4 regions of the Pseudomonas sp. KU26590 genome follow, and region 2 is predicted to be linked to each of the others. Evidence: predicted binding sites of a transcription regulator. Region 2 holds the regulator's gene; each other region holds the start of a gene.
The links. The regulator FliA, encoded in region 2, starts transcription of late flagellar genes. The targets are predictions, from matches to a motif close to CTAAAGTTTNNNNNNNNNNNGCCGNTAA.
Positions count from the first base shown of each region.

Region 1 (5,189 bases), 670 kb from region 2:
GCATGCGCCACTGGTAATAGCCGTTGCCGCAGCCGACATCCAGAACGCGCTTGCCTTTCAGATCAAGGTGCGGCGAGACCCGCGACCATTTCCAGTCCGAGCGCCATTCGGTGTCGACGTGCACGCCGAACACATCAAAGGGCCCCTTGCGCCACGGCGACAGGCCCATCAGCGCGGCGCGGGTCTGCTCACGGGTGGCGGCGTCGCAGTTGGCGTCGAGGATGAAATCTTCCTTGAGCTCGATGCGGCTTGGCGTCAGGTCAGGCAAGGCATTCAGCGCGCCCTGCCAGCGTTCGAGGTCGCCGTGGCCCTTTTCCATCTTCGTGTCGAGTTGCGCCTGCAGGCCTTGGGCCCAGGCATACAGTGGCGTGCCCGCCATACGGCGGACCAGAGGAGCAAGATCAATCATGGCAGGGCAATCAACGAGGCGAAATTAAGGCACTGGAACCAGGGCACGACTTTGCTGAAACCGGCGGCCAGCAAGCGTTCGCGGTGCTGCTCAAGGCTGTCGGGCTTCATCACGTTTTCGATTGCACTGCGTTTCTGCGCGATCTCCAGCTCGCTGTAACCGTTGGCGCGCTTGAAGGCGACGTGCAGATCGGTGAGCAGCGCGTGCTCTTCGGTGTCATCAAAACGCAGCTTCTCCGACACGATCAGCGCACCGCCGGGCAGCAGCGACTGGCGGATGCGGGTCAACAGGGCGAGGCGTTGTTCCGGGGCGATGAATTGCAGGGTGAAGTTAAGCGCGACCACCGAGGCGGGTTGAAACTCGAGATTCAAGATATCGCCGTCGATGACCTCCACCGGCAGCAGCTCCTGGTACATCGAGTCCTGGGCGTTGAGGTATTCCCGGCAGCGCTCGACCATGGCCGACGAGTTGTCTATGGCGATCACCCGGCAATCTTCGGTGCGTACATGCCGGCGCAACGCCTGAGTGACGGCGCCCAATGAGCTGCCCAGATCGTAGAGCACGCTGTGGGGCTGGGCGAACTGCGCCGCGAGCACGCCGAGGTTTTCGACGATGGTCGGGTAGCCCGGCACCGAGCGCTTGATCATGTCCGGGAACACCCGCACCACGTCTTCGTTGAAGGCGAAGTCGGGCACCTGGGGCAGCGGCTGGGCGAATAGGCGGTCGGGTTCTGGGCTCACGGCGATTCCGGGGTACGAAGCGAAAAGTGCGGCATTTTAGCCAATTCCGTCCCTCGGCTGGAACCTGATCTTTAACGTGCACGTCCTTTTGGTCCGCAACGGATGCCCGCGACGCTGCTGATCTCTTTGAGCATCGCTGCAACGCAAGGCATGATTGGGCGCCTTTAACCCCACAGGATTAAAGGTTTCCCCCCAGCAGTCGAAAAACCTTAGTTGCAATCAATTTCATTACCAGACACAGGGAACCGTGGCATGCATGCGTTCAAGGCGTTGTACGAGTCCATCGAGAGGCAGTTTTTCGATTCTTTGACCAAGAAGTTGTCGAGCCTTTTTCTGATGGTGATGGTGAGCGCCGTGGTGTACTGGGTAGCCGTGAGCCTGCGCGCGGACATTCTGCTGCAGTTGCGCACCGCGCAGGTGCCGGCGGGGACGCTGAGCATGATCGAGGGCAAGCTCGATGTGCTGAGCAACGCCATTCTGGGCAGCACGCTGTTTACCCTGTGTCTGGTCAGCTTCATGGTCTGGTATTTCCGGCACTTGATCGTGCGGCCGGTGAATCAGATGACCCTGGCGCTGGAAGGCATTGCCAATGGCGAGGGCGACCTGTCCAAGGACTTGCCGCTGTTGACCCATGATGAGATTCGCGTGCTGGCGAACACCTGCAACCGGTTTCTGGCCAAGCAGCGGGAGATTATCAGCAGCGTTCAGGCGCTCACCGTGCACATTGCCGTGGAGTCCGCGCGCTCGCTGAAAAACATCAGCGATTCCAGCGACAGCGCGACCCATCAGGCGCGCTTCGCCAGGGAAGTCATGGAGCAGAGCAACGACGCAGTCGGGCGGATTGCCGAGGTGTCCCGGCAGACCCAGGGTATTTCCGGGACCACCGCGCAGAACCTCAGCATGGCCCGTGACTCCTACACCGAACTGCTGGAAGTGACCGGCAACATCAGTGAGATTTCCACCAGCCTGAATGAGTTCGGCACGCTGGTCTCGGCGTTGAACCAACGTTCATCCAGCATCAAATCCATCGTTGGATTGATTCAACAGATTTCCTCCCAGACCAACCTGCTGGCGCTCAACGCGGCGATCGAGGCGGCGCGTGCGGGGGAGAGCGGGCGTGGTTTCGCGGTGGTGGCCGACGAAGTCCGGACCCTGGCCCAGAACGTCAGCCGCGCCACCGAAGACATCTCCCAGAACATCGACGCCATGTTGCTGGAAGTCAGCTCGACCCACGAGCAGACCACTCAGATCAGCCACAGCGCCCGGGAGACCCAGAAAGTGGTCGAGCGCGCGTCGGGGCATTTCGAAAGCATGATCGGCGACTTCGAATCCACTCACACCAAGCTGGAGGACATCGCTTCGCACATCCTGCAGTTCGCCGACAGCAACACCGGCATCAACGACCGCGTCACGCAGATTCATGCGGACAGCCAGTCCATCGACCAGCGCATGCAGCATTCCGCCACCGCCACCCGCGATTTGTCGGGCGTGGCGGAAAAGGTCCAGGCGCTGCTGGGCCGGTTTGTACTCGGGCATGGCGCGCTGGACGCTGGCATTACCCGCGCCAGTCATTGCCGAGACCGGCTCCAGGTGCGCCTGGCCGCGCTGCAACGTGAAGGGGTCAACCTGTTCGATCAGAGCTACAAGCTGATCCCCGGTACCGATCCCAAGCAGTACACGACCAGCTACTCCGAGCGCTTCGCCCAGATCTGTCAGGAGGAGTGCGACGCGCTGACCAAAGAGACGCTGGGGGGCAAGGTCACCTTTATCGTCGACACCAAGGGTTACTGCCCGGTAAACAACAGCTGGGTGTCGAAAAAACCTACGGGCGACCGGGCTATCGACCTGCCGGTGTGCCGGAACAAGCGCATGTTTGCTGACCCCATTGGCCTGCGCGCAGCCGCCAACAAACAGCGCTTCCTGCTGCAGACCTACCTGCGCGACACCGGCGAGATCATGACCGAGATCGACGTGCCGTTCTTCTTCGACGGCCGTCACTGGGGCAACTTGCGCATGGGCTTCGATGCGGCGCAATTACTGGCCGAATGACCGCGGCTCACGCCCACGCTCAGCGACTGATTATCCCTTCGCGGGCAAAGGCGTTCCTACGCGTGCGGCCGTGGCGTCAGCGGGCGATCAGTTGACCGTAATGACGCAATCGAAGGTGCGTTCTGGCGTCACTTCCGGCGCCCAGGGCTGTCGATAGACCATCATGAGGTGGCCCGTGCCCGGTTTGGCGGCTCGGTAGCGCCAGACCGACTGACCGCCTTCACCGACCAATCCGACGTCTTTGGAAGAATTGAACACCTCCGGCCCCAGGCTGCCGAGTATCGACGGCGCGGGATTTTGCACCAGCCAGCGGTTACCCGTGGTGGGATTGCTGGGCAGCATCAGCATGAGGGTCTGGCCCGTTTTGAGGGTAATGGGGCAGTCTTGCTGGTCGTCCAGGGAAACGATCTGTTTCGGTGTCTGGGCGCAGGCAGCAAGCAGGGTGAGGCTGAGCGGGACGAGCAGGCGGGCAGGGGTCATGGAGGCTCCGGTCATAGGCAACATGAGGGCAGGATAACCGAAGATGGCAGGGCTGAAACCGGGAAGCTAAAACTGCTCCAGACCCTGCGGTGAATCTGGACTCTGTAATTGGATGGACTCGCCCAGGCCGAGGCGTCAATGCGCCACGGTGGCAGTCTAAACAGCCAACGACAGCGAGGGCGAGTCCATGAAAAAGCATACGACGGTTAATCAGTCTCTGTCTTCATCCGATCTCCCGGCATGCACCACCGTGGCGATTGATCTTGCCAAGCGGGTCTTTCAGATCGCTGGTGAAGATGCCTTGGGCCAGGTGCTCTATGAGGAGCGGATCAAGTCACGAGAAGCCTTCTACGCATTTTTGTGCAAGCTCGAACCGCACGTTATCGTTCTCATGGAAACCGGTCCGGGCGCTCAAGCCTGGGCGCGGCAGCTGCAAGATCAGGGCAATCTGGCACGCATACTTCCAGCCGGGCGCGTCGCTGATCATCGCAGCGGCGCCAAGAATGATCGCAACGATGCGCTCGCAATATTGCGCGCGGGCCGCGACAGCAGAATTTCGGCAGTGCCCATCAAAAGTGCCGCGGAGTTGGCCATGCAGGCATTGCACCGTATTCGCCAAGGTTACGTGCGTCGGCGCACAGCAGTGGGTAACCAGATGCGCGGTTTGCTGCTCGAGCACGGCGTCGCCATGGCGCAAGGCGAGGTGGCGATCAGCCAGAAAGTACCTCGGGTACTGGAAGACGCTACCCAGCCGTTGCCGGAGATGTTGCGCGAACTGATCGACGAGTTGCTGGGCGAATGGCGCCATTTGGGCGAGCGAGTCAGTGTATTGACCGGGCGTCTGGAGGTTGCTGCGAAACGGGACAAGACCGCCGTGCGGCTGATGACCATACGCGGTGTCGGGCCGATCATTGCCACCGCGATAGTAGCCAAGCAAACCCGGCCTGAGCGATTCGCTGACGCGCGCATGTTTGCGGCCTACTTCGGCCTGGTGCCCGATCAAAACAGCTCAGGAGAGCGGGTTCGCCTGGGTCGAATGACCAAGCGTGGTGATGGGTACATCCGCAGCCTGGCGATACAGGGTGCTCATGCAGTGTTGAGGCAGCTGCGGCACGACTCCGAGCAGCCGGATGACCGTCGGCTGTTGCAGTGGCTGAGCCGTCTGGGAAGCAAAAAAGCCGCCGTACGGCTGGCGAACCGCAACCTGCGCATCATCTGGTCGCTTTTACAGAATGATCAGACTTATCGTCGTGAGCCGTCCAATAGGCAGGCGGCGGCGATGAGTCACTGATCCAAAGCGTTCTGCCACCGGGGCGCAAAAGCGCTCCTGCCCCTGCTAGAAAACATTGACCCCAGGTAAGACCGTCGCGGATAGATGCCTTGGCTCCTACTGGCCCTTGAGGCCTGACTGTAATAGGCATACCGCGAGCTCAACCAATGTTGGCCAGAAGCCCAGAGCGGCTTCCTCGAACAGGCCTTATACATAGATGCAACCGGGTGGCGGTGTTGAA
Region 1 covers NZ_CP110644.1:1,678,681-1,683,869, forward strand. The annotation lists gene cmoB (tRNA 5-methoxyuridine(34)/uridine 5-oxyacetic acid(34) synthase CmoB) at 1-409, opposite strand, end outside; gene cmoA (carboxy-S-adenosyl-L-methionine synthase CmoA) at 406-1,149, opposite strand; gene OKW98_RS07595 (methyl-accepting chemotaxis protein) at 1,402-3,198, shown strand; gene OKW98_RS07600 (protease inhibitor I42 family protein) at 3,286-3,678, opposite strand; gene OKW98_RS07605 (IS110 family transposase) at 3,866-4,969, shown strand.
Region 1: a site for FliA is predicted at 1,328-1,355, ahead of OKW98_RS07595 (methyl-accepting chemotaxis protein). Genes of this name have one in related genera too.

Region 2 (5,189 bases):
GCAACTGGTCCAGCAGCGACTCGAATTCGTCGTCAGTGATTTCGTCACTGGCCGGTGCGGCAGACGGCGTCGCAGCCGCCGGCGGTTGCACGGCATCGACGGCGAACTGCCCTTTGCCATGCAGCTGATCGAGGAGTGATTCGAATTCGTCGTCGGTGATTTCATCGCTGGCCGCAGTGCCGGCCGGTGCAGCGGAAACCGCTGCCGCCGGTGAGGCTGCAACAGTTGCCGCGGCTACTGGTGCAGACGCAGCCGGCGCAGGAGCGCCTGCCGCTTGCGCCTTGACGGCGTTCAGCGAATCCAGAAGCTGTTCGAATTCAAGATCGGTGATGTCTTCGGAAGGCGCTTCAGCAACCGGCTCTTCAACCACCGGTGCCGCAGCGATCTCTTCTGCCGATGCCGGCTCGGCCAGGCGAGCCAGCGCGGCGAGCAATTCAGGCGTGGCCGGGGTGACGCTGGAACGCTCGCGCACTTGACCGAACATGCTGTTGACGGTGTCGAGTGCTTCGAGCACCACGTCCATGAGCTCCGAGTCGACGCGGCGTTCACCCTTGCGCAGGATGTCGAACACGTTCTCGGCGATGTGACAGCATTCAACCAGCTCGTTGAGCTGGAGGAAGCCGGCGCCCCCTTTTACAGTGTGAAAACCGCGAAAAATTGCATTGAGCAGGTCCGCATCGTCAGGTCGGCTTTCCAGCTCGACCAACTGCTCTGACAACAGCTCGAGAATCTCGCCGGCCTCTACCAGAAAATCCTGAAGGATTTCTTCATCGGCGCCGAAGCTCATTGGGGGGTGCTCCTAAAATTAACCGTCAAACCGATCCGGAGGCTGCACTGAGGGCCTGCGCGCATTGCTCTCGTCGAAGCATTGGCGCGCGGGCCCAGCAGCCACTTTCACAGAAAACCTGAAGTCCGAATAAGAATGACCGAATCAGAATCCGAGGCTGGATAGCAGATCGTCAACATCATCCTGTCCGGATACAACGTCTTCACGTTTATCGGCATGAATCTGCGGACCTTCACCCTTGGAGTGAAGTTTTTCTTGTTCTTTTTCCTGACGGAACACTTCCTGGTCGTGCTCGATGCCCGCGAAGCGGTCCACCTGGCTCGCCATGAGCACCAGCTTGAGCAGGTTGCGCTCGACTTCGGTGACCAGCGTGGTCACGCGCTTGATCACCTGACCGGTGAGGTCCTGGTAATCCTGAGCCAGCAGAATGTCATTCAGGTGCGCGGAGACTTCGGTGGTCTCCTTTTCGCTGCGGGTCAGGAACACATCGACGCGGCGTGCCAGATCACGAAACTCTTCAGCGCTGATCTCTCGGCGCATGAAGCGTCCCCAGTCGGCGCTCAACGACTTGGCGTCATCCGTGAGCCCGTGCATCAACGGCGTGCTCAGCTCCACCAGGTCCATGGTCCGGTTGGCCGCGTTTTCAGTCAGCCTGACCACGTACGACAGCCGCTCGGTGGCGTCGGTGATCTGAGAGACCTCCTCGGCCTGCGGCATGTTCGGGTCGATCTGGAAGTTGACGATCGCGCTGTGCAGCTCGCGCGTCAGTTTGCCGACTTCCTGATACAGGCCGCGGTCGCGGGTCTGGTTAAGCTCATGGATCAGTTGCACGGCGTCGCCGAACTTGCCTTTTTCAAGGCTCGCGACCAGCTCTTGTGCGTGTTTCTTCAGGGTTGACTCAAAGTCACCCATTGTCGAATCTTTGGAATCCATAGCGCCCTCGCAGCGGACATCAGCTATTGACGCGCTCGAAGATCTTTTCGATTTTCTCTTTGAGCACTTGCGCCGTGAACGGCTTTACCACGTAGCCGTTCACACCGGCCTGAGCGGCTTCGATGATCTGCTCGCGCTTGGCTTCGGCAGTGACCATCAGCACCGGCAGACTGCGCAGACGCTCGTCGGCACGCACCTGACGCAACAAGTCGATGCCGGACATGCCAGGCATGTTCCAGTCAGTGACGAGGAAGTCAAAGGCGCCGCTTTGCAGCATCGGCAATGCGGTGAGTCCGTCATCTGCTTCGGCCGTGTTGGTGAACCCAAGGTCACGCAACAGGTTTTTTATGATCCGCCGCATCGTTGAGAAGTCATCAACGATGAGGATTTTCATGTTCTTGTCCAATTCGACCTCCAAGCAGTCTTTAACGCGTTCAGCACCTGAACGCGCGTTCAATCAATACCGGCTGTGCCGAACATGAAGAGGGGTTTTAATCGACGGGGACAAGCGCAGCGAAACCGGATCCTCTACGACCCGGTTCGACCGACTCCTGCCGTGTCTCTTTACTTCCCGCTCACGTCTTGCACAGCCGGTCTTACACGCAACGCGCAGGCCTCGCAGCCTGCGCCTCATTCATGAACGTGCGCGCCACTCGCCAAGACGACCGCGCAAACGCGCCGCGCATTGGCTGTGCAGCTGGCTGACCCGCGACTCGCTGACCCCCAGGACCTCACCGATTTCCTTGAGGTTCAGCTCTTCGTCGTAGTACAGCGACAACACCAGGCGTTCACGTTCGGGCAAGTTGGCAATGGCCTCGGCCAGCGCAGCCTGGAAGCGCTCGTCTTCCAGATCCCGCGACGGTTCGAGGGACTGGCTCGCGCCGTCCTCGTGCAGCCCTTCGTGTTCGCCGTCCTGCAACAGGTCGTCGAAACTGAACAGGCGGCTGCCCAGGGTATCGTTCAAAATCCCGTAGTAATCGTCGAGACTCATTTCAAGTTCGGCAGCAACCTCGTGATCTTTAGCGTCACGACCGGTTTTCGCTTCGATTGCACGAATTGCGTCGCTGACCATGCGCGTGTTGCGGTGGACCGAGCGCGGTGCCCAATCCCCCTTGCGCACTTCGTCGAGCATCGCGCCACGGATACGAATACCCGCGTACGTCTCGAAACTGGCCCCTTTGGTGGAGTCGTATTTGGTCGAGACTTCGAGCAAGCCAATCATGCCCGCCTGGATCAAGTCCTCGACCTGCACGCTGGCCGGCAGACGCGCCAGCAAGTGGTAGGCGATTCGTTTGACCAGCGGGGCATACCGCTCGATCAGCTCATACTGGGAGTCTTTGGACGATTTGCTGTACATGCGATAGCCACTTGCTGTCATGAGACGGGCCCTGCGCTGGTGTGATGCACGAGGCGTTCTACGAAAAATTCCAGATGGCCGCGCGGGTTCGCCGGGAGCGGCCAGGTGTCGACTTTCTGCGCGATGGCCTTGAACGCCAACGCACATTTGGAACGCGGAAACGCTTCGTACACGGCGCGCTGTTTCTGCACGGCCTTGCGTACGCATTCGTCGTACGGCACAGCGCCTACATATTGCAGGGCCACGTCGAGAAAACGGTCGGTGACTTTCGTCAGCTTGGCGAAGAGGTTGCGCCCTTCCTGCGGGCTCTGGGCCATGTTGGCCAGGACGCGGAAGCGGTTCATGCCGTAATCGCGGTTGAGCAGTTTGATCAGGGCGTAGGCGTCGGTGATCGACGTGGGCTCGTCGCACACCACCAGCAGCACTTCCTGGGCGGCGCGGACGAAGCTCACCACCGACTCGCCGATGCCGGCGGCGGTATCGATGACCAGCACATCGAGGTTGTCGCCGATGTCACTGAACGCCTGAATCAACCCGGCATGCTGCGCCGGGGTCAGGTGGACCATGCTCTGGGTGCCCGATGCCGCCGGCACGATGCGTACGCCGCCCGGGCCCTGCAGCAGGACATCGCGCAGTTCGCACCGCCCCTCGATGACGTCAGCCAGGGTGCGTTTGGGGGTCAGTCCCAATAATACGTCGACGTTGGCCAGACCCAGATCGGCGTCCAGCAGCATGACGCGACGTCCCAGCTCGGCCAGTGCCAGTGAAAGATTCACTGAAACGTTGGTCTTGCCTACGCCACCTTTGCCACCGGTTACCGCGATAACCTGTACGGGATGCATGCTGCCCATGTTAATTGTTTACCTTGTCTTGCTTAGACCTAAGCCACATGTCGGGCTGCACGTTCAGTGCCTGAACAATGCCTGGCAGACCATCGATGCAGGAAAATTCCACTGTCATTTTCTATACCTAGCCCGCGCGCTTGCCGGTGCTGTGATAAAGATCCGCAAACATATCCGCCATCGCTTCCTCGCTAGGCTCCTCCTGCATCTGCACGCTGACTGCCCGGCTCACCAATTGGTGCCGACGCGGCAAATGCAGATCATCCGGTATCCGTGGGCCATCAGTGAGATAGGCCACAGGCAGTTCGTGTGTCACGGCCAGGCTGAGCACTTCGCCCAGGCTGGCCGTTTCGTCGAGCTTGGTCAGGATGCACCCGGCCAGGCCGCAACGTTTATAACTGTGATAAGCCGCTGACAGCACCTGCTTCTGGCTGGTTGTCGCCAGCACCAGGTAGTTGCGCGCCTTGATGCCACGCCCGGCGAGGGTTTCCAGTTGCAGACGCAGGGCCGGATCGCTGGCTTGCAGGCCGGCGGTGTCGATCAACACCACGCGCTTGCGCAACAGCGGCTCCAGCGCCTGTGCCAGGGACTGGCCCGGGTCGACGTGGGTGACCGGTACATTGAGGATCCGACCCAGGGTTTTCAGCTGTTCCTGAGCGCCAATGCGGAAACTGTCCATGCTCACCAGCGCGATATTTTGCGCGCCGTATTTCAACACATATCGGGCCGCCAGTTTAGCCAGCGTGGTGGTTTTGCCCATGCCGGCAGGGCCGACCATGGCAATCACACCGCCCTCTTCCAGTGGCTCGACGTCAGGCGTGGCAATCATGCGGGCCAGATGGGCCAGCAGCATGCGCCAGGTGTGGGCCTGATCACTGGATTCCGGGACCATCGCCAGCAGATCGCGGGACAGCGGGCCGGAGAGGCCGACGCGTTGCAGACGGCGCCACAGGTTGGCCTGCTGCGGACGGCTGCCTTGCAGCTGGTTCCAGGCCAGCGAGCCCAGCTGGACTTCCAGCAGTTCGCGCAGACCGTTCAATTCGGAGCGCATCGCTTCGTAGGCACGATCGCCCACCGCCGGCTCAGCCTTGCGCTCGGCACGTTCAGCGGCCACAGCGGCGTGGATCGACGGGCGAAACGGTTCTTCCAGGGTCGGTTCGATCTGCTTGCTGTCATCCATCGCCAGGCCAGCGAACAACTGGCGATTGGCAACAGTGTCCAGCTCGCTGCGATGGGTCAGCTCAGCCTGAGCGGTGACGATGCGCGACTG
Region 2 covers NZ_CP110644.1:2,349,554-2,354,742, reverse strand. The annotation lists gene OKW98_RS10515 (chemotaxis protein CheA) at 1-787, opposite strand, end outside; gene OKW98_RS10510 (protein phosphatase CheZ) at 932-1,720, opposite strand; gene OKW98_RS10505 (chemotaxis response regulator CheY) at 1,740-2,114, opposite strand; gene fliA (RNA polymerase sigma factor FliA) at 2,355-3,098, opposite strand; gene fleN (flagellar synthesis regulator FleN) at 3,095-3,928, opposite strand; gene flhF (flagellar biosynthesis protein FlhF) at 4,047-5,189, opposite strand, start outside.

Region 3 (5,189 bases), 2.5 Mb from region 2:
AGTTCCTTGAGGGTCGAGACATCCAGATTGCGGTAGTGGAAATAGTTTTCCAGCGTCGGCATGCGTTTGTACAGGAAGCGACGGTCCTGGCAGATGCTGTTGCCGCAGATGGGCGAACTGCGCTCGGGCACCCACTGTTTGATGAACTCAAGCGTCATGGCCTCGGCTTCGTCGTTGGAGATTTTGCTTTCTCGCACACGCTGGGTCAGGCCGGAACCGCCGTGCTGGCGAGTGTTCCACTCGTCCATGCCGTTCAGAAGCTCGTCGCTCTGATGAACCGCGATGACCGGTCCTTCGGCCAGGGTATTGAGTTCGCTGTCGGTGATGATGGTTGCCATCTCGATGATGACGTCGTTATCAGGGTCCAGACCGGTCATTTCCAGGTCGATCCAGATCAGATTCTGTTTGTTCTGCATATGTCGGCTCCTCAGCGTTGGCGCGCAGTTTAGCCCACCCGGGCGTGCTAGACTCGCTCGCGCTTTATCAAATCAGCACCTTTATGCGTCTTCAAACGGAACACTGAACACCCATGGCCAAACGCCAACTCAACCGCCGCCAGAACTGGCGCATCGAAAAGATTCAAGGCGAGCGCGCAGCGCGTGCCGCCAAACGTGAATCAACCGCTCTCGAAACGCTGGAAGGTGGCGATCTCGGTCCCGAGCAAACGGGTCTGGTCATCGCGCATTTTGGCGTGCAGGTAGAAGTCGAAGCGCAGGACGGCGAGCTGCAGGGTCAGGTTTTCCGCTGCCACCTGCGCGCCAACCTGCCGGCGCTGGTGACCGGCGACCGAGTCGTGTGGCGCGCGGGCAATCAAGGCATCGGCGTCATCGTTGCGCAGTTGCCCCGCGATACAGAGCTGAGCCGCCCGGACAGCCGGGGCCAGCTCAAGCCGGTCGCCGCCAACGTTGACTTGATCGTCATCGTTTTCGCACCAATGCCCGAACCCCACGCCAACCTGATCGACCGCTACCTGGTGGCTGCCGAGCACGCGGGTATTCGCCCGTTGTTGCTGTTGAACAAGTTTGACTTGATCGACGATCAGAACGCGCCTGCGCTCAATGCGCTGCTGGCCGTTTATCGCACGCTGGGTTATCCGGTGCTGGAAGTGTCGGCCCACCACGGCGATGGGATGCAGCAGTTGCAAGACCAGCTGGATGGCCACATCAGTGTGTTCGTCGGCCAGTCCGGCGTCGGCAAATCCTCGCTGGTCAACAGCCTGCTGCCGGAAGTCGGCACCCGCGTAGGGCCGTTGTCGGAGTATTCGGGCCAAGGCACGCACACCACGACCACCGCGCGCCTGTTCCACTTCCCGCGCGGCGGCGACCTGATCGACTCACCGGGTATTCGTGAGTTCGGCCTCGGCCACGTCAGCCGCGCCGACGTCGAAGCTGGCTTTATCGAGTTCAACGACCTGCTCGGTCGCTGCCGCTTCCGCGACTGCAAACATGACCGCGAACCCGGTTGTGCGTTGTTGCAGGGCCTTGCAGACGGCCGTGTGCAACAGCAGCGAATGAACAGCTATCGCTCGATCATCGCCAGCTTGCCGGAAAGCAGTTACTGACGGACGCCGCCCGCCATGGCATTGGGGTCCGAGATCAACTGTGGGAGCCGGCTTGCTGGCGAATGCGGTGGATCCGTTAAGCTGCCGTGCCTGACCTGGCGCGTTCGCCAGCAAGCCGGCTCCTACGAACTTCGCCGTTCCAGGTGAAACGTCTTAAGAGCTCAGACAAAAACGCCGCGATCATCGCGGCGTTTTTGTGTCTGCAACCAGGTATCAGTTCTTGGTTTCGTCGATCTTCAACTGGCCCTGATCGAAGATGTTCAGCTTCTGCCGAATCTCATGGGGTTGGGCGTAAGCCTGTGGATCAACTGCAGGTGTGGAAATCGACGCCCCCGGCTGATTGGCCGGTGCGGTAGCGCCAGGTACTGGCGATGGCGCAGCGGCTCCGGGCGCATCCGGCGTTTGCGGTGCTTCACCAGAATTCTGCGCGCCTTCGATCCGCTGCTGCGCTTTCTTGGTCATCACCACAATGTCGATTCGACGGTTGATCGGATTTTGCGGGTGCTCCTTGTCATACAGCGCAGACGACGCATAACCCACTACACGCGCCACCTGCTGATCCGGATAACCACCGGCGAGCAGCGCGCGGCGAGCAGCGTTCGCTCGGCCGGACGACAGCTCCCAGTTACCGAAGCCGTTGTTGCCGACAAAAGGCGTCGCGTCGGTGTGACCGCTGATGCTGACTTTGTTCGGCACCGCTTTGATCGTGTCGGCCATGGCCAGCAAGATGTCTTCGAAATACGGTTTGAGCTTGGCGCTGCCGATGTCAAACATCGGCCGGTTTTCGGCATCCGTGATCTGGATGCGCAAGCCGTCCTGGGTGATCTCGAACAGAATCTGGTCCTTGAACTTGGCCAGTTGCGGATTCTCGTTGATCTTGGTCTGCAACTCTTGCAGCAGCATCTCCAGACGGTCCTGCTCGACCTGCTCGGCGGCGGCGTCCTGCTGATCCGCGTCGACCGGCACGCGATCCGGGGCTGGCGTGGATTGCACCTCCGGGTTGAGCGTCTGGTTAGGGGACATTTCCGGCGAACCGCCCAGGTCAATCACGTAAGGCGAGCCGCTGTCGGAAAAACCGACCGGGTCCTTGAAGTAACCGGCGATGGCGAGCAGTTGCTCGGGCGTGGCCGACGACATCAGCCACAGCACCAGAAAGAACGCCATCATCGCCGTCGCGAAGTCGGCAAATGCGATTTTCCAGGCGCCGCCGTGATGCCCTCCGCCGTAGCGCTTGACGCGCTTTATGATGATCGGCTGATTATTTTCCATGGATTAACGACCGCGGACAGCTTGTTCCAGCTCGCTGAAGCTGGGGCGATGGGCCGGATACAGAACCTTGCGACCGAATTCCACGGCCAGCGAAGGCGGCACGCCGGACGCCGACGCGACGAGCGAAGCCTTGATCGATTCATAGACGTTCATTTCTTCCTTGGCATCGTGGGCCAGGGAAGTGGCCAACGGGCCGAAGAAACCGTATGCCGCGAGAATACCGAAGAACGTACCGACCAGCGCCGCACCAACGTGCATGCCGATCGCGGCCTTGTCGCCAGAACCCAGGGACGCCATGGTCACCACGATACCCAGTACCGCCGCAACGATACCGAAACCTGGCATGGCATCGGCGACACCGGTCACCGCGTGGGAAGGATGCTCGAGCTCTTCTTTCATGCTCAGCAATTCCATGTCGAACAAGCCTTCCAGCTCATGGGGCGCCATGTTGCCGGAAGACATGATGCGCAGGTAATCGCAGATGAAGGCGATCATGCGGGTGTCTTTGAGCACGCCAGGGTATTTGGCGAAGATGGGGCTGTTCTCGGGCTCTTCGATGTCACCTTCGATGGCCATCATGCCTTCGCGACGACTCTTGTTGAGGATCTCGTAAACCAGGCCCAGCACTTCAAGGTAGTAGCCGTGGGTGAACCGGGTGCTGAACATCTTCAAGGACTTCTTGATGACCAGCATGGTCATATAGCCCGGGTTGGCTTGCAGGAATGCACCCAGCGCCGCACCGCCGATGATCATGACCTCGAAAGGCTGGATCAACGCTGCGATCTGACCGTGGGACAGTACGTATCCGCCGAGAACGCTCGCGAAAACGACGATGATGCCGATAATTTTTGCCATAGGTAGAAAATACTTATTGAGTCGGGTTCATGGTCATTGTGCGAGAAGCGCTTGAAACTCTTGTCCTGCTTATCGGCATGAATGCGCCAGACTATAGTCAGATCACAGGAAAATGCTGACCTATGTGTCGCGCCGGACGTTGCGCCACGAGGGCCGGCATGATGCCAGTACCCGACATTGATCAAAACCTCCCAGCCGTACGGGTGTTGTGAATGCAATCAGATAAAGCTTCTTCGCTCCCTGTTCCGCGCACCCTGGATAACTGGATTAAGCAGCTCGACGGCATCGCCTTGCCTGTGCCTGCGGTGGCCTATCAGCGCGTGCAGGCGGCATTGACCGACAGCCGCCGCTCGCTGCGCGATATTTCCGATCTCATGCAGGACAGCCCGGCGCTGGTGCTCAACGTTTTGCGCGAAGCCAACCTGAACAGCCCCGCCACCGCACAGCCCGCGGAGAGTCTTGAAGTCGCCATCAACCGACTGGGACTGGCTCGTACCGAAGCGCTGTTGGCGCGGCTGCCGAGTGTCGAGCCACGGGATATGCCGGTGGCGCTGCGTCAAATCCAGATGATCAGTCAGCACGCCATGCAACAGGCGCACGGCTTGTTCGCCAATCAACTGGCCCGGCTGTGGCAGGACATCCACTTGGGCAGCCTGCTGTTTCTCTCGCCGCTTTGGCCGATGGCGCTGGCGCACCCCAGACTGCTGGAAGAGTGGGAGTTGCGGGTTATCCACAAGGGCGAGTCTGCGAAGACTGTGGAGCAGGCACTGTTTGGCGTTCGTCTGGTGCACCTGTGTCAGGCGCTGGCGCAGCACTGGCGCCTGCCGATCTGGGTGACCCAGGGCTACGAACTGCTGACCTCCCAGCAACGCAATCTGGTGAAAGTGCTGCGCATCGCCCACAGCAACGGCGACCCACTCAAGCAGCAACAGCAACTCGACGCCGACCAGCCGCTGCGGCGCTGGCTCAACCAGCCCGCCAATACCATTCTGCTGGCCAACGGTCTCGCGCTGTCGGCGCACCAGGCCTGGGACACACCGCACAACCTGCGCTGGCAGCTGCTGACCAGCCTGTATCTGCAACAGTCACTGGATGACCTTCAGCAGCAGGTTCACCAGAACGCAGCGGCGAGCGCTCGCCAGCATTCGGGCCCGGACATCTGGCATCCTGCGCAGGCTTTGCTCTGGCCGTGGAACACCCGTCGCGTACACAAAGGCTTGCTGCCCGCCCCGCCACCCTCGCCCGACGCCTTGCAGCTGTGGCGCAAGCACTGCGCCGATCTGTTGAAAGAGCCCAGCATGTTCATCAACGCGATACACCTGACCACCTGCGCCCGGGACGCACTGGTGGCAGCGGGTATGCAGCGGGTGGTGCTGATGATGACCGATCGCAAGACCGATAGTCTGCGCGTGCATCAGATCGCGGGCGTGGACAAGTCGGCCGCTGCTTTGCTGGTGCCCTACAAAGACAGCACCGTGCTGCAACGCCTGCTCGCCCAGCCCAC
Region 3 covers NZ_CP110644.1:6,011,341-6,016,529, forward strand. The annotation lists gene orn (oligoribonuclease) at 1-416, opposite strand, end outside; gene rsgA (small ribosomal subunit biogenesis GTPase RsgA) at 530-1,561, shown strand; gene motB (flagellar motor protein MotB) at 1,775-2,830, opposite strand; gene motA (flagellar motor stator protein MotA) at 2,834-3,685, opposite strand; gene OKW98_RS26690 (HDOD domain-containing protein) at 3,898-5,189, shown strand, end outside.
Region 3: a site for FliA is predicted at 3,755-3,782, ahead of motA (flagellar motor stator protein MotA). Genes of this name have one in related genera too.

Region 4 (5,189 bases), 100 kb from region 2:
GAAGTCATCGGCTTCAAGCTCATCGGCAAACTGCGCGAAGGCATCACCGCCACCGACCTGGTGCTGACCGTGACGCAGATGCTGCGCAAGAAAGGCGTGGTCGGTAAATTCGTCGAATTCTATGGCGACGGCCTGGCCGACTTGCCGCTGGCGGATCGCGCCACCATCGCCAACATGGCCCCGGAATACGGCGCGACGTGCGGCTTCTTCCCGGTCGACGACGTCACGCTGGAATACCTGCGCCTGTCGGGGCGTCCGGACGAAACGGTGAAATTGGTCGAGGCCTATTGCAAGGCCCAGGGTCTGTGGCGCCTGCCCGGTCAGGAACCGGCGTTCACCGATGCGCTGGAGCTGGACATGGGTACGGTGGTCGCCAGCCTCGCCGGCCCTAAACGTCCCCAGGATCGCGTCGCCCTTCCCGATGTATCCCAGGCGTTCAGCGACTTCCTCGGGTTGGCCGTCAGCCCGAGCAAGCACGAAGAAGGCCGACTGGAAAGCGAAGGCGGCGGCGGTGTCGCAGTGGGCAACGCCGCCCAGGTGGGCGAGGCTGAGTATGAATACAACGGCCAGACCTATCGCCTGAAGAACGGTGCGGTGGTCATCGCTGCCATCACGTCCTGCACCAACACCTCCAACCCCAGCGTGATGATGGCGGCCGGTCTGCTGGCGAAAAAAGCCGTCGAGAAAGGCCTGCAGCGCAAACCGTGGGTGAAGAGTTCGCTCGCACCCGGCTCCAAGGTCGTGACCGATTACTACAACGCCGCTGGTCTCACGGAGTATCTCGATAAGTTGGGCTTTGACCTGGTCGGCTACGGCTGCACCACTTGCATCGGCAACTCGGGGCCATTGCCCGATCCGATTGAAAAAGCCATTCAGCAGTCGGACCTGACGGTCGCGTCGGTGCTGTCGGGCAACCGAAACTTTGAAGGACGGGTGCACCCGCTGGTGAAAACCAACTGGCTGGCCTCGCCGCCGCTGGTGGTCGCTTACGCCTTGGCCGGCACCGTGCGCACCGACCTGAGCAGCGAGCCCCTGGGCGAAGGCAGCGACGGCCAGCCGGTTTATCTGCGCGACATCTGGCCGACCCAGCAAGAGATAGCCGACGCCGTGATGAACGTCAGCACCAGCATGTTTCACAAGGAATACGCCGAAGTCTTCGCCGGTGACGCCCAGTGGCAGGCGATTCAGGTGCCGGAGGCGGCGACCTACGTCTGGCAGCCGGACTCGACCTACATTCAGCACCCGCCGTTCTTTGAGGACGTCGCCGGTCCTTTGCCGGTCATCGCCGACGTGCAGCAGGCTCGCGTACTGGCGGTACTGGGCGACTCGGTGACCACTGACCACATCTCCCCCGCCGGCAACATCAAACTCGACAGCCCGGCCGGTCGCTACCTGCGCAGCAAGGGCGTGGAGTACAAGGACTTCAACTCCTACGGTTCGCGGCGCGGCAACCATGAAGTGATGATGCGCGGCACCTTCGCCAACATCCGCATTCGCAACGAAATGCTCGGCGGCGAAGAAGGCGGTTACACGCTGCACGTGCCCACCGACGAGAAGCTGCCGATCTATGACGCGGCCATGCGTTACCAGGAAGAAGGCACGCCACTGGTGGTCATTGCCGGTCAGGAATACGGCACGGGCTCCAGTCGCGACTGGGCGGCGAAAGGCACGAATCTGCTGGGCGTCAAAGCGGTGATCGCCGAGAGTTTCGAGCGCATTCACCGTTCCAACCTGGTCGGCATGGGCGTCCTGCCCCTGCAGTTCAGGGCTGGCGAAAGTCGCAAAACCCTGGGCCTGACGGGCAAGGAAGTGCTGAACATCACCAGGCTCACCGGTGCCACCCTCAAGCCAGGCATGAGCCTGGCGGTGCAGATTACCCGCGAGGACGGCCAGCAGGAAAACATCGACGTGCTGTGCCGGATCGATACCTTGAACGAGGTGGAATACTTCAAGGCGGGAGGGATTCTGCATTACGTGTTGCGGCAGTTGATTGCTTCCTGAGCCTCATCCCGGCTAAAGCCGCCCGCTGTCAGTGGGACTGGCTTTAGCCGGGAAGGGTCAGTTTTTACAGCCTAGATCTTCTGGTGTTCAAACCGGCCTCTTCCCGGCTGAAGCCGGCCCTACAACACCGCGCGCACCTGTGGGACTGGCTTTAGCCGGGAAGACGTCATATGGCCCCACCAAAAATGGGGCCAGTGTCCAACCCAAATCCCTCGTCATCAGAAACGCCCTACATGCCCTCCGCCCTGCATCAACAAAACATTCGGACCGACTTCCCGTTGGTCCGACATACACCCGCGTTTAATCAACGCTAAAATCGCCAGCCTATTCCGACGCCCAAGGACGACTTCATGTCGGCGCAACGCTGGACAACCCTCTTTCTGCTGTCTCTCGGCTACGGTGTGGCGCTGCTCTACGGCCAGCTCAGCGTTCCCGTGGTTATCACGTTCGGATTGCTGATCATGGCCGGCATCTGCGCCAGCCATTTCCAGCACCGCGCCGTCCGCCTGTTCGGTCACGCCCTATTTATCGCCATTGCCGCGGGACTGGCCAGTCACTGGTTACCCGGTTTCATCAGTGCACGGGCGATTGCCGGCGTGCGCCTGAGCCCCGAAGCCACGCCGTATTCGATGTACCTGAATCTCGACAGGCCCCTCATTGGCTTCTGGATCGCAATTGCCTGCCCCTGGGTGTTTGTCGCGTTTAGTCCACGACGGTGGCTGGGCGTCACCAGCATCGCCCTGCCCGTCACCGCCGCAGCGTGTTTATCAACAGCGCTATTGCTGGGCCTCGTCGGCTGGTCGCCAAAGTGGCCCGGGCAAACGGGCATCTGGGCGCTGAACAACCTGCTGCTGGTCGCGCTGACCGAGGAACTGCTTTTTCGGGGTTACCTGCAAGGGAGCCTGAAAAAATGGCTGCAACACTTGCCTTACCACGACGCAATGGCAATCGGGATGGCGTCGGCACTCTTCGGCCTTGCGCACATCGGCGGTGGCTGGGAGTGGGCGCTTCTGGCGGGCATCGCAGGCGTAGGGTATGGAGTGGCTTATCGACTGGGCGGCCTGCCCGCCGCCGTGCTCACCCACTTTGGTGTGAATCTGCTGCATTTCAGCCTGTTCACCTATCCGATGTTCGACCGGTAAGCGCGTTTCAGGACCTCGAAACATGAAGCAGTTCACAAAAGCTTCATTTTTCTCCCTCCAGGCCGATAACCGCTCACAGCCTTCCTGGATCGAATAGCTCATGCGAAATAACCAGCCCATCACTCAACGCGAACGGACCTTCCCGGCGCAGCAGCGGTTGATCTCCACCACCGATGCGCGCGGCGTCATCACCTATTGCAACGACGCCTTCATTGAAATCAGCGGTTTTTCCGAAGATGAACTAATCAAATCGCCCCACAACACCGTCCGCCATCCGGACGTGCCGGCGGCGGTCTTCGAGCACATGTGGACCACGCTCAAGCAGGGCCTGCCGTGGATGGGGATCGTCAAGAACCGCTGCAAGAACGGCGACCACTATTGGGTCAACGCCTACGTCACGCCGGTCTTCGAGAACAAACAGGTCGTGGGCTTCGAGTCCGTGCGCATCAAGCCGACAGCTGAACAGGTGCGTCGCGCCGAAGCCCTCTACAAACGCCTGAACAGCGGCAAGAGCGCTGTGCCAGGCCGTGACAAATGGCTGCCGATATTGCAGGACTGGCTGCCGTTCATCCTGGTCAGCCAGTTGAGCTTTCTGATTGGCGTCTGGCTGAATTCCCATTGGGGTTTCGTGCTCGCCGCCGCGCTGTCGGTGCCGCTGGGCCTGCTGGGCTTGAGCTGGCAGCAGCGTGGCCTCAAGCGCCTGATGCGTCTGGCCGAGCAAACCACGTCCGACCCGCTGATCGCGCAGATGTACACCGACAGCCGCGGCGCACAGGCGCGGCTGGAGATGTCGATTCTCAGCCAGGAAGCGCGTCTCAAGACCTGCCTCACCCGCCTGCAGGACACCGCCGAACACCTCAACGCTCAGGCGCGTCAGTCCGACAGCCTGGCGCAGGCCAGCTCCACCGGCCTGGAACGTCAGCGCGTCGAAACCGAACAGGTCGCCACCGCTGTCAACCAGATGGCCGCGACCACGCAAGAAGTCGCCAATCACGTGCAGCGCACCGCTGACGCCACGCAGCAGGCCAACGAGCTGACCCGTCGCGGCCGCGAGATCGCCAGCGACACACGCGAGGCGATTCAGCGCTTGTCCACCTCGGTGGGAGAAACCGGCCTGACGGTGACCCAGTTGGCGAAAGACAGCGACGAAATCGGCGGCGTTGTCGATGTCATCAAAGGCATCGCCGATCAGACCAACCTGCTGGCCCTCAACGCCGCCATCGAAGCCGCCCGCGCGGGCGAAATGGGTCGTGGCTTTGCCGTCGTCGCCGATGAAGTCCGCCAACTGGCCCAACGCACCACCGAATCCACCGGCCAGATCCACGCCCTCATCGCCAAGCTGCAACAGACGGCCACCAACGCGGTGCAGACCATGAACACAGGTCGTCGCCAGGCAGAAGAAGGCGTCCAGCAGGTCATGGAGGCCGACAAGGCGCTGGTGGGCATCAGCGACGCAGTGGCCAACATCACCGACATGACCACGCAGATCGCGGCCGCCACTGAAGAGCAAAGCTCGGTGGCAGAAGAGGTGAGCCGCAACATCAGCACCATCGCGCACCTGGCCGACCAGACCTCTGAGGAAGCACGTCGCTCTGCCACGCTCAGTGCGGAGCTGACCCACACAGCCAACACGCAATACTCACTGGTGGAGCGCTTTAACCGCTGAGTGATTGATGGGTTAGGCCAAGGCCCCAGCAGATCGTCTGCCGGGGCCTTTTTGTTTTAATTAGGATTTAAGTAGGACATTTCTGAAAATCGTTTGGGAGAGCAGTTTTTGGTTTGGCGCGGGAGGTTGGGTGTTGACAGGATTTGTAGAACTCTATTAGTTGATTATTGAAAGACGATAAATAGTTACCACCATGGGTGGGGTATTTTTTGATCTGGATAACTAATTCAATGGGCACTCTCTACGAATAGAGCGTAGCGGTGCGTCAAATGGAGATACACATGAAGTCTACAGGGCTAGTTGCACCTTCTATACCCGTGGCTGCTATCGATGGCCTCATACCGCTCGCTGATCTAACCCGGGATATTTCTGTGGTTGTG
Region 4 covers NZ_CP110644.1:2,450,646-2,455,834, reverse strand. The annotation lists gene acnA (aconitate hydratase AcnA) at 1-2,001, shown strand, start outside; gene OKW98_RS10920 (CPBP family intramembrane glutamic endopeptidase) at 2,352-3,143, shown strand; gene OKW98_RS10915 (methyl-accepting chemotaxis protein) at 3,244-4,809, shown strand; gene OKW98_RS10910 (hypothetical protein) at 5,091-5,189, shown strand, end outside.
Region 4: a site for FliA is predicted at 3,185-3,212, ahead of OKW98_RS10915 (methyl-accepting chemotaxis protein). Genes of this name have one in related genera too.